4 regions of the Paenibacillus sp. NPDC058177 genome follow, and region 2 is predicted to be linked to each of the others. Evidence: riboswitches for the same ligand, from Rfam matches in the RefSeq annotation. Region 2 holds a riboswitch; each other region holds the start of a gene.
The links. Region 2 has a riboswitch for thiamine pyrophosphate ahead of ACFVU8_RS24690 (ABC transporter substrate-binding protein). Riboswitches for the same ligand answer to the same signal wherever they lie in the genome.
Positions count from the first base shown of each region.

Region 1: it holds a riboswitch for thiamine pyrophosphate, as region 2 does, so the genes downstream of both, ACFVU8_RS15020 (thiamine phosphate synthase) here and ACFVU8_RS24690 (ABC transporter substrate-binding protein) in region 2, are expected to answer to the same signal.
Region 3: it holds a riboswitch for thiamine pyrophosphate, as region 2 does, so the genes downstream of both, ACFVU8_RS07905 (ABC transporter ATP-binding protein) here and ACFVU8_RS24690 (ABC transporter substrate-binding protein) in region 2, are expected to answer to the same signal.
Region 4: it holds a riboswitch for thiamine pyrophosphate, as region 2 does, so the genes downstream of both, thiC (phosphomethylpyrimidine synthase ThiC) here and ACFVU8_RS24690 (ABC transporter substrate-binding protein) in region 2, are expected to answer to the same signal.

Region 1 is NZ_JBHVVB010000003.1:210,828-213,026, forward strand. It holds gene alaS (alanine--tRNA ligase) at 1-303, opposite strand, end outside; TPP riboswitch at 878-979, shown strand; gene ACFVU8_RS15020 (thiamine phosphate synthase) at 1,108-1,752, shown strand; gene thiS (sulfur carrier protein ThiS) at 1,757-1,960, shown strand; gene ACFVU8_RS15030 (ThiF family adenylyltransferase) at 1,965-2,199, shown strand, end outside.
Region 2 is NZ_JBHVVB010000007.1:252,046-254,244, forward strand. It holds gene ACFVU8_RS24680 (hypothetical protein) at 1-470, shown strand, start outside; gene ACFVU8_RS24685 (Hpt domain-containing protein) at 480-836, opposite strand; TPP riboswitch at 974-1,085, shown strand; gene ACFVU8_RS24690 (ABC transporter substrate-binding protein) at 1,299-2,199, shown strand, end outside.
Region 3 is NZ_JBHVVB010000001.1:1,657,793-1,659,991, reverse strand. It holds gene ACFVU8_RS07910 (ABC transporter permease) at 1-78, opposite strand, end outside; gene ACFVU8_RS07905 (ABC transporter ATP-binding protein) at 59-868, opposite strand; TPP riboswitch at 931-1,037, opposite strand; gene ACFVU8_RS07900 (hypothetical protein) at 1,143-1,631, shown strand; gene ACFVU8_RS07895 (hypothetical protein) at 1,680-2,063, shown strand; gene ACFVU8_RS07890 (hypothetical protein) at 2,104-2,199, shown strand, end outside.
Region 4 is NZ_JBHVVB010000010.1:198,553-200,751, reverse strand. It holds gene thiC (phosphomethylpyrimidine synthase ThiC) at 1-1,222, opposite strand, end outside; TPP riboswitch at 1,339-1,445, opposite strand; gene ACFVU8_RS27895 (HEAT repeat domain-containing protein) at 1,604-2,041, opposite strand; gene ACFVU8_RS27890 (aminoglycoside phosphotransferase family protein) at 2,137-2,199, opposite strand, start outside.

The DNA.
Region 1 (2,199 bases), on a different contig from region 2:
CGCTTCTTCCTTGAAATAGTCGCCGATGGAGAAGTTACCCAGCATCTCGAAGAACGTATGGTGACGACGCGTCTTACCGACGTTCTCGATATCGTTGGTACGGATACACTTCTGGGAGTTCGTCAGACGCGGATTCTCCGGAATCTCACGGCCGTCAAAGTACGCCTTCAGCGGCGCCATCCCGGCATTGATCCATAGCAGCGATGGATCGTTGTGAGGTACGAGCGAAGCGCTCGGCTCGATTTTGTGGCTTTTACTTTCGAAAAATTGCAGCCATTTGGAACGGATTTCACTTGCTTTCATGATATACAGCCCCCGTCTTATGCTTAATTTTGAGATCACGGTTATTCGGAAAAACAAATGGAAAACAAAAAAACGCCCCTGAAAATTCAGGGACGATTAGATCGCGGTACCACCCTGGTTATCGCCTTATCCCGTTGTAGCAGGAGAATTGCAGACGATCGCCTTGTCGCGGCTGTTAACGGGAACCCCCGGCGGACTTGTACCCGCACTCCGAAATTAGCTTTCCACCGGCCTGTCTCCAGGGTTCTCACAGCCATTACGACAATCTTCGTAAAGGAACCCGTTCTCTGTGCAAGCCATCTTCCGGTGTACTCCATTTCATCAACGTTTTACACATTTGCTTTTTAACATTTCAAGTATATCCACAGCCCCGATTCCTGTCAATCTAACCCGCACATATTCCGCATCTTGTCACCGAGATTCTAATTTACACATTATTCACAATTAATATTTGCTCAATATGGATGTTAATACATCTCCATCAATGTTACCTCCGTTTAAAACAAGCGCAATGCCAATTCCCAATTGTAACTCCCTGAATAATCGTGTATAGTGACATTAACAATCTCATACGAACCGACACTAGGGGAGCCGCGAGGCTGAGACGAATGTAACATTCGGACCCTTTGAACCTGATCTGGTTAATACCAGCGTAGGGAAGTGCGCGTTAAGAGTCCGGTCTTGCCTATTTTGTGGCTTGTTTTCCGTTGTCATGCTTAGCCGTCTTCCGATCAGGAAGGCGGCTTTTTTGTGCTCTATTCGATGGAGATTAACACCAATACACAATCGGGAGAGATTCCTTTTATGAAAAAACGACTTCCCGCCGTTAGCGGCCCTGAACTGCATCTGATCTCCCCGGAAGGAATACCGCTCGCCGATTGGCTGCGACTTTCTCTAGCCGTTCTCCCCTACGTTGACTATTTCCACCTGCGGAATAGACAGCTTACCGCCAAAGCGCTACTCGAAGCCGTAAATCAAATGCAGCAAGCAGGCATTCCTCTTGAATCCATCGTCATCAACGACCGGCTGGATGTCGCACTTGCAACAGGCGCTGGCAATGTACAGCTAGCAGGACATAGCCTGCCTGTAGCTGCGGCGCGGCCGTTAGTCTCAGAGATGCGCATCGGGTGCTCCATCCATTCACCAGAAGAAGCAGTCGACGCGGCAAGTGAAGGAGCAGATTACTGCCTTTTCGGCCATGTCTATGAATCTACTAGTAAGCCTGATTTCCCCCCCCGTGGGCTGGACATCCTCGAAGTAACTGCAGCCAGGTGCCCTGTTCCGGTCATTGCCATCGGAGGAATTCATCCGGGCAATGCCGGAGCAGTCATCAGGCACGGTGCAGAAGGAATTGCCATACTATCAGGAATTAGCAGTGCAGCAGATCCAGCGGCACAAGCAGAAGCTTACCGCGCAGCCATTCAGACTGCATGGCTTGAGAGGAGGTGAAAATATGCAGGTCCAACTTAACGGAAAAACGACTCGCCTAAGCGAGCATTGCATTACTATTGCCGATGTTTTGGCAGAATCGCCCTGGAGCGGACGGCGAATTCTTGTGGAAATTAACGGTGAAGTCGTGCCGAGAGAAGCTTATGGCCGTACCTCACTCTCTGAAGGTGACCAGATAGAGTTTGTACATTTTGTAGGAGGAGGCTGAGAGAATGGCTTTGACTGCGGAAGAACAAGAGCGGTACAGCCGTCAGGTACGTTTTCATGGCATAGGTTCGGAAGGTCAGGACAGATTGGCCCGCTCCAGTGTGCTTGTTCTGGGTGCAGGCGCACTGGGGTCTGCCATTGCCGAGACGCTGGTCCGTGCCGGGGTAGGCCGAATACGAATCGTCGACCGGGATTATGTGGAATGGAGCAATTTGCAGCGCCAGAATTTGTACAGTGAAG
Region 2 (2,199 bases):
CCCGGCTCCGCATCAATCGGGATGATGACGATATTGAGGATCTGATCTTTTACATCAATAAATTCTCGGCCAAATTTTATTTTCTGGAGCTGATCTCACAGTCGCAGGGCCGGGAGATTTTCTTCCAGCTCCGCAAAGTTTATGGCAATGATGCGCTATTCGACGAGGTGAAGCAGACACTAAATGATCTGTTTCAGTACCAAGTGAAGTTCCAGTCGAAACGACGGGATATGCTGCTGATGATTCTGACTGTCTTCACTGTGGTAAGCGGTATATACGGAATGAATCAGGTGATCGACGACCTGGAAGGAAGTATTCAATGGGGGAAAATGCTGCAATATTCCTTATTCCAGTATTTCGCGTTAATGCTGACCTTCAGTGGCATTGTCATCAGCATTATCCTGACTGTGCGGGAGATTTGGAACAGCATCCGGAGCCGCCGCCGGAAAAAATTCAAATATCAGAATTAGCCTTCGTTACTACTCCATTTGCTGCTCCAACGCACGACACGTATCCGTAAAAACAGAGACCAGCAGGGAATCTAGCGACCGTGAGGAGGTTAGATCCCCCCGCCGGGCCTGTTGCTCAATACTTGCACACAGAGAAGCAAAGTACCCCGCGCCAATACTGAGGCTGCCTGACTTCAGGCTATGGGCAATTCCGGCGATGCTCGCAGAATCGCTACTGTCCAAGGCTAGCCGAAGCGCCTCCAATCTCGGCGGCGTATCGGTCTTGAACATCCCAATCAGTCCGGCGAACAATCCTTCGCCATCTTCATCCAGTGCCTTGATGCTAGCTACCGTCTCTTCGTCAATTAAATGTTGGTTATTTTTCATGATAATCCCACCCCTTAAATAGTTTATGATAACCCTCTTTCCTGCCTCCAACTTCAAAATGAACAACAAAGCTGCTGGACAACGAAAAGACGGGAGTCTATAATTACACCGTAAGCAAGAAGCATCACCCGTTAACTTCATAGCACCAGGGGGGCTGGAATTGGCCGGCTGAGAGTGTATCCCTCAAGATACTGACCCTTATACCTGATCTGGATAATGCCAGCGTAGGAACCATAATTGAGCATGGCTGCTTTAGAGCCAATGCCATCCTTGCGCAAAGCCGCGTCCCGTTCATCTTCGGGACGCTTTTTTTATGGTATATTTCCGATTAACACAATTCATGGGGAATTGAATCGCGCTGCCTGTATTTTAGGTGGCGGGTGACGGTGTGAAGACGGGGAATTCGCCGGATTTGACGCAGTCACTGCGGAGGAACGGTACCAAAAGGAGAGAGAGAAGAAAATGGGAGTCAAGAAACTGCTTATACTGGGCCTGACCTGTCTGCTCGTTATCGCCATTGCCGGATGCGGCAGCAATAACTCTGCCGAAGGCAACAAGGAAGCCGGCAAGACAAACACCGGAGCCTCTGCCGGGGAGTCAGGCACGCCGCAAGAACTGACCAAAGTCAAGATCGCGCTCGACTGGACACCGAACACGAACCACACGGGGGTGTATGTTGCAAGAGATCTTGGGTATTACAAAGAAGAGGGACTGGATGTTGAGATTGTGCAGCCCGGAGCAGCTGGTGCGGACACGATGGTTACTTCTGGTGAAGCCGCTTTTGGTATCGGATATCAGGAAGGCCTGACTTTGGCCCGTCTGCAAGGCGTACCGCTGGTCTCGCTTGCCGCGATCATTCAGCATAATACGTCTGGTTTTGCGGCCCCGAAGAGCAAGGGGATTACCTCTCCGAAGGATTTTGAAGGAAAAACATATGGAGGTTGGGGTTCTCCAGTCGAAGAAGCAGCACTCAAAGCTATCATGGACCCGGAAGGTGCCGATGTCAAAAAGGTAAAGATCATCAATATGGGCGAAGCCGACTTTTTTACAGCTGTGAAGCGGGATATTGATTTCGCCTGGATTTTCTATGCCTGGACCGGTATTGAAGCTGAACTGCGCGGGGAACCCATCGACATGCTCTATGTAAAGGACTACGCTCCACAGCTCGATTATTATACACCTGTGCTGACCACCAGCGAGAAAGAGATCACCGAGCATCCCGAGATCGTCAAAGCCTTCGTTAAAGCGACCTCTAAAGGCTACAAATACGCCATCGAGCATCCAGAGGATGCCGCGAACATTCTGATCAAAGCCGTCCCTGATCTCGATCCGAAACTTGTGATGGCCAGTCAGAAATGGCTCA
Region 3 (2,199 bases), on a different contig from region 2:
TAGACCGAGAATAAACAGCAGCAGAACAAGGAAAGGTCCGTAATTCTGCAAGTTTTTTCTAAACAGCCGGGTTATCATACAATTTGCGCTCCAGTTCAGCCCGCAGCTCTATAAACCGCGGTTCATAATTCATTTTGCTATGCCGGGGCCTAGGGAGATCCACGAGTATTTCCTCTACACTTCCTCCAGCGCGTCCAGGTAAGAGATAGATGCGGTCACTAAGCAGCACAGCCTCCTCCAGATCATGCGTAATGAAGAGAATTGTCTTGTCCAGCTCATCCAAAATCTCCAGCAACCAGCTATGCATTTCCCGTTTGGTCATGTGATCGAGTGCCCCAAAAGGTTCGTCTAGCAGCAACAGGTCGCCCCCCGTAATGAGCGTTCGGAGAAAAGCTACCCGCTGCCGCATTCCGCCTGATAGTTCATCGGGGAACGAGTTTTCAATACCGGCCAGACCTAAACGCTCCAGCAATTCAATTACCTGACTAGTAACCTCGGCTTTGCTACGGCTCCGCTTGATTTCCCAAGGAAGCAGGCAATTCTCCAGAACCGTCCTCCAGGGTAGCAGCAGATCCTGCTGAGGCATATAAGCGACCTGACCCAACCGCTTGGCGGTCGCCGAAACACCGTGAAGACGCAGATCCCCGCTGCTTGGCTCAAGCAATCCGGCAATAATTTTGAAAAGCGTGCTTTTTCCGCATCCGCTGGTTCCAACAACAGAAACGAACTCACCTTGGTGAACCGCTAAGGATATATCTGACAGTACCGGTGCATCTGCGGATTTGGCATAGGCGTAGGATAAATTGTGTACAGAGATGATTTCCGTAATCCGCGTAACCTCCTTAGCACGATAAAAAGACCCCTTCATCTCCCGGCGGAAATAAAGGGGCCTAAAATTTAAGTTTGCAAAAAGAAGTGCCATGCAATACCCGAATTTCAGTTCCACTTCCCTCCGCTGGTATGATCCAGATCAGGTTCCAAGGGTCCGAAGCTTACCGCTTTCGTCTCAGCCAATTCAGGCTCCCCTAGTGAAAAAATACTTTTATCGCTATCAAGTTTCATAATTCGGTTATAAATATACCATATTTTATAGTATTGTAAATAGCAGGGCATATTAAATTCATTTAACTAGGGTGATCTCATTGGAACTAGACAAAGCAATCTGTAGCAGTATCGGGAATTATGAACATGCGCTGACTAAGGGGAAGAAATATAAAATATTAGATGAAAAAGAAGAAATGATCAGAATCGTCGGAGACCACGGTAGGAGAGTTTGGATCAATAAGTATTACTTTTATTTTAATGACGAAGAAGTGCTTATATTGACTGACTGGAAATTCGATGATGATGTTGAAACATTGGAGTTCATTGAAATTACATTAACATTTAATGATCGGGTAAAACGTTGGTGCATCATTACGACACCTGATAAATTAAAGCAGCATTTTGCTAGACTAGCAGCACCAGAATTACCAGGGATTCATATAGGACACATGATAATAGTGCAAAGGATAGATGTTGATACTGTGAATGGATTTTTGCGACAAATGGACAACCAAGACGAATTACTTAAAGCATCATTACCACTAGGTGAAGGATCAGAAGACGAAGATATTTCCGGCTCTCTTTAAACTGTTAGTCGTGTCTGATAACAACGCTGTAATGAAAGGAGCGTCAAGATGAAAGAAAGGACTGCGAAGTCAACTTTAAAAGTATTTTTGTTTATCTCGATAGTGTTTATCATAACTTCATCGATACAGTTGTTGCTAAATATTGTGCAAGAGAGCCCAGCTTGGGTGTTAACTTTAGTGTCACTACCCATACCAATGTTTGTGTTTCTTGCGGTTGTGATAATCTTAGATTTAGCGAAGCAGGACTTTATGATATTAAAAGGTCGATTGACCACTGTAAATGGTAATAAAGTTGTTTTAAAAATATCAAATGGTAGGGTAAAAAAGTTTAATATAACTAGCAAACAAATGAGAGAACTTGAGAAGGATAAAGATATTGAAATAACGTACTATAAGAGAACAAAAACAGTAATAAATGTAACAAATGTTTAGAGGGAATAAGAGGTGTTTGACCTTCAAAAGGAGTAATAAAGTGCAAAGAGCATCTGAAGCGGAAAAGTTAAATATCCTTGATTTATTCGGAAGATTGGATGTTGAAGAGTACAAAAATTCTGGTTCTATTTTTAGA
Region 4 (2,199 bases), on a different contig from region 2:
CCTTGATCAGATGCATCGGCACATGGCCCGGACCCTCCACCATGACCTGAACATCATGATTCCAAGCCAATGTCGTCAGTTCACCCAGCGTCTCCAGCTCCGCGAACTGGGCCTCGTCATTGGCATCAGCGATAGATCCCGGCCGCAGCCCGTCTCCCAGAGAGAAGGCGACATCATAGGCCTTCATAATTTCACAAATCTCCTCGAAATGCGTGTAAAGGAAGTTCTCTTGATGATGGGCCAGACACCAGGCCGCCATAATCGACCCGCCACGGGAGACAATACCCGTCATTCGTCCGGCTGTCAGGGGGATGTAACGAAGCAGCACCCCAGCATGAATTGTAAAATAATCCACACCCTGTTCCGCCTGCTCAATCAGCGTATCACGGTAAACTTCCCACGTCAGATCCTCTGCTTTTCCATTCACCTTTTCCAAAGCCTGATAGATCGGCACAGTACCGATCGGCACTGGAGAATTGCGGATAATCCATTCCCGGGTATGATGAATATTTTTGCCGGTAGAGAGATCCATAATGTTGTCAGCACCCCAGCGGGTGGCCCACCTCATTTTCTCCACTTCTTCCTCGATGGAAGAGGATACGGCAGAGTTCCCGATATTCGCGTTGATCTTCACAAGGAAGTTGCGCCCGATAATCATCGGCTCACTTTCCGGGTGATTAATATTAGCTGGAATAATGGCGCGTCCGCTCGCTACCTCATCCCTAACGAATTCAGGACTAACATTTTCCCTAATAGCTATATACTCCATCTCAGAAGTGATGATACCTTTTCGCGCGTAGTGCAGTTGCGTAACATTCCGGTCAGCTTTTGCCCGAAGCGGACGCCGCTCCAATCCCGGGAACGCCTCCACGGCCGATTTTCCCCTCGCATGTCCGTTATCTTCTGGTTTAAGCATCCGTCCCTGATATCCTTCAGCATCCCCACGCTGCTCAATCCAGGACTTACGGTGAGGTGGCAGCCCCTGACGAATGTCGGTTTTAATCTCGCTGTCTGTATAGGGTCCGCTAGTATCATAGACACGTACAGGAACATTCTCCATTTCGCCGGCAATACCCTCGGTGCGGCTGAGCTCAATCTCCCGCATGGGTACCCGGATATCAGGGTGTTGCCCTTCTACATACACCTTGCGACTACCCGGAAAAGCTGACAGGTCCACCTTATCATACTCTCGTTTCTTGTCCTGCTCGTGTTCATGTGCCATCTTATGAATCCTCCTGTACTATGGGATATAAATAAGACAAGCGCCAAAAAAGCCGCTCCACGTGGAGCGGCTTTATCCATGAACAGCCAGAAAAATAGACATAGCTATACAGAAAAAAAGTCCCGTCTCCACTTTCCTACGCTGGTATGATCCAGATCAGGTTCAAGGGTCCGGGAATGCAATTTTCCCGTCTCAGCCTATTCAGGCTCCCCTAGTGGTTGTCTTATTTAGTTAATATATAAGTTAACGGTATAATTGGAATTCGTCAACACCCGCTGCAGCCATAAGGTGGATGTTTTGTGTTAAGAGCGGATAACCAACCAGAGGATGGATAACGCCAAAAACCCTCTCCTGTAAGAGAGGGCTAGTTCCTGCATAAAACTATTTAGCCGATTGCCATTTGCTCTCCAGCCATTGGTCAAACTCGGCGCCTTTTTCACCTTCGTAAGCGTCATAGACATCAATTCTCATCTTCTTGAGCTTCTCTTTGAAGTCCTCATAGGAATGATCTTTCGGCAGGCTCTTCTTGATTCTCAAGAGAATCTTGGATACGCCCTTAAACAGTTCAGGTTTGTTCTTGGACGGTTCCTGAACCTCTTCACCAAAAGCCACCAGCGCACGGTAAGCCGCCTCTTGTACGGTATATACAGGATCGCTCTCCACCAAACGCTTCAAAATATCAATAACCTGCTTATGCGGTGTACGACTAAGTTCCTCCACTGCCGCCAGGCGGGCTTTCCAATCCGCGGAACGACCCGCTTCCTTCTTTAACTGCTCGTAATTTTCCGGCAGCTCTTGCTGCACTTCTTCGTTGTTCAAAAGTCACAATTCCCTTCTATAATCAATCTGTACCAATTCTACCGTACCGCTGTCCCCAATATCAATCTTTTGGACAAACAAATAATTATCCCGTCTTACCGTCCCCGGGCTCTTCCTTCCGCATACCAATGCGGGACCAATCTTTGAAAGTGATCATA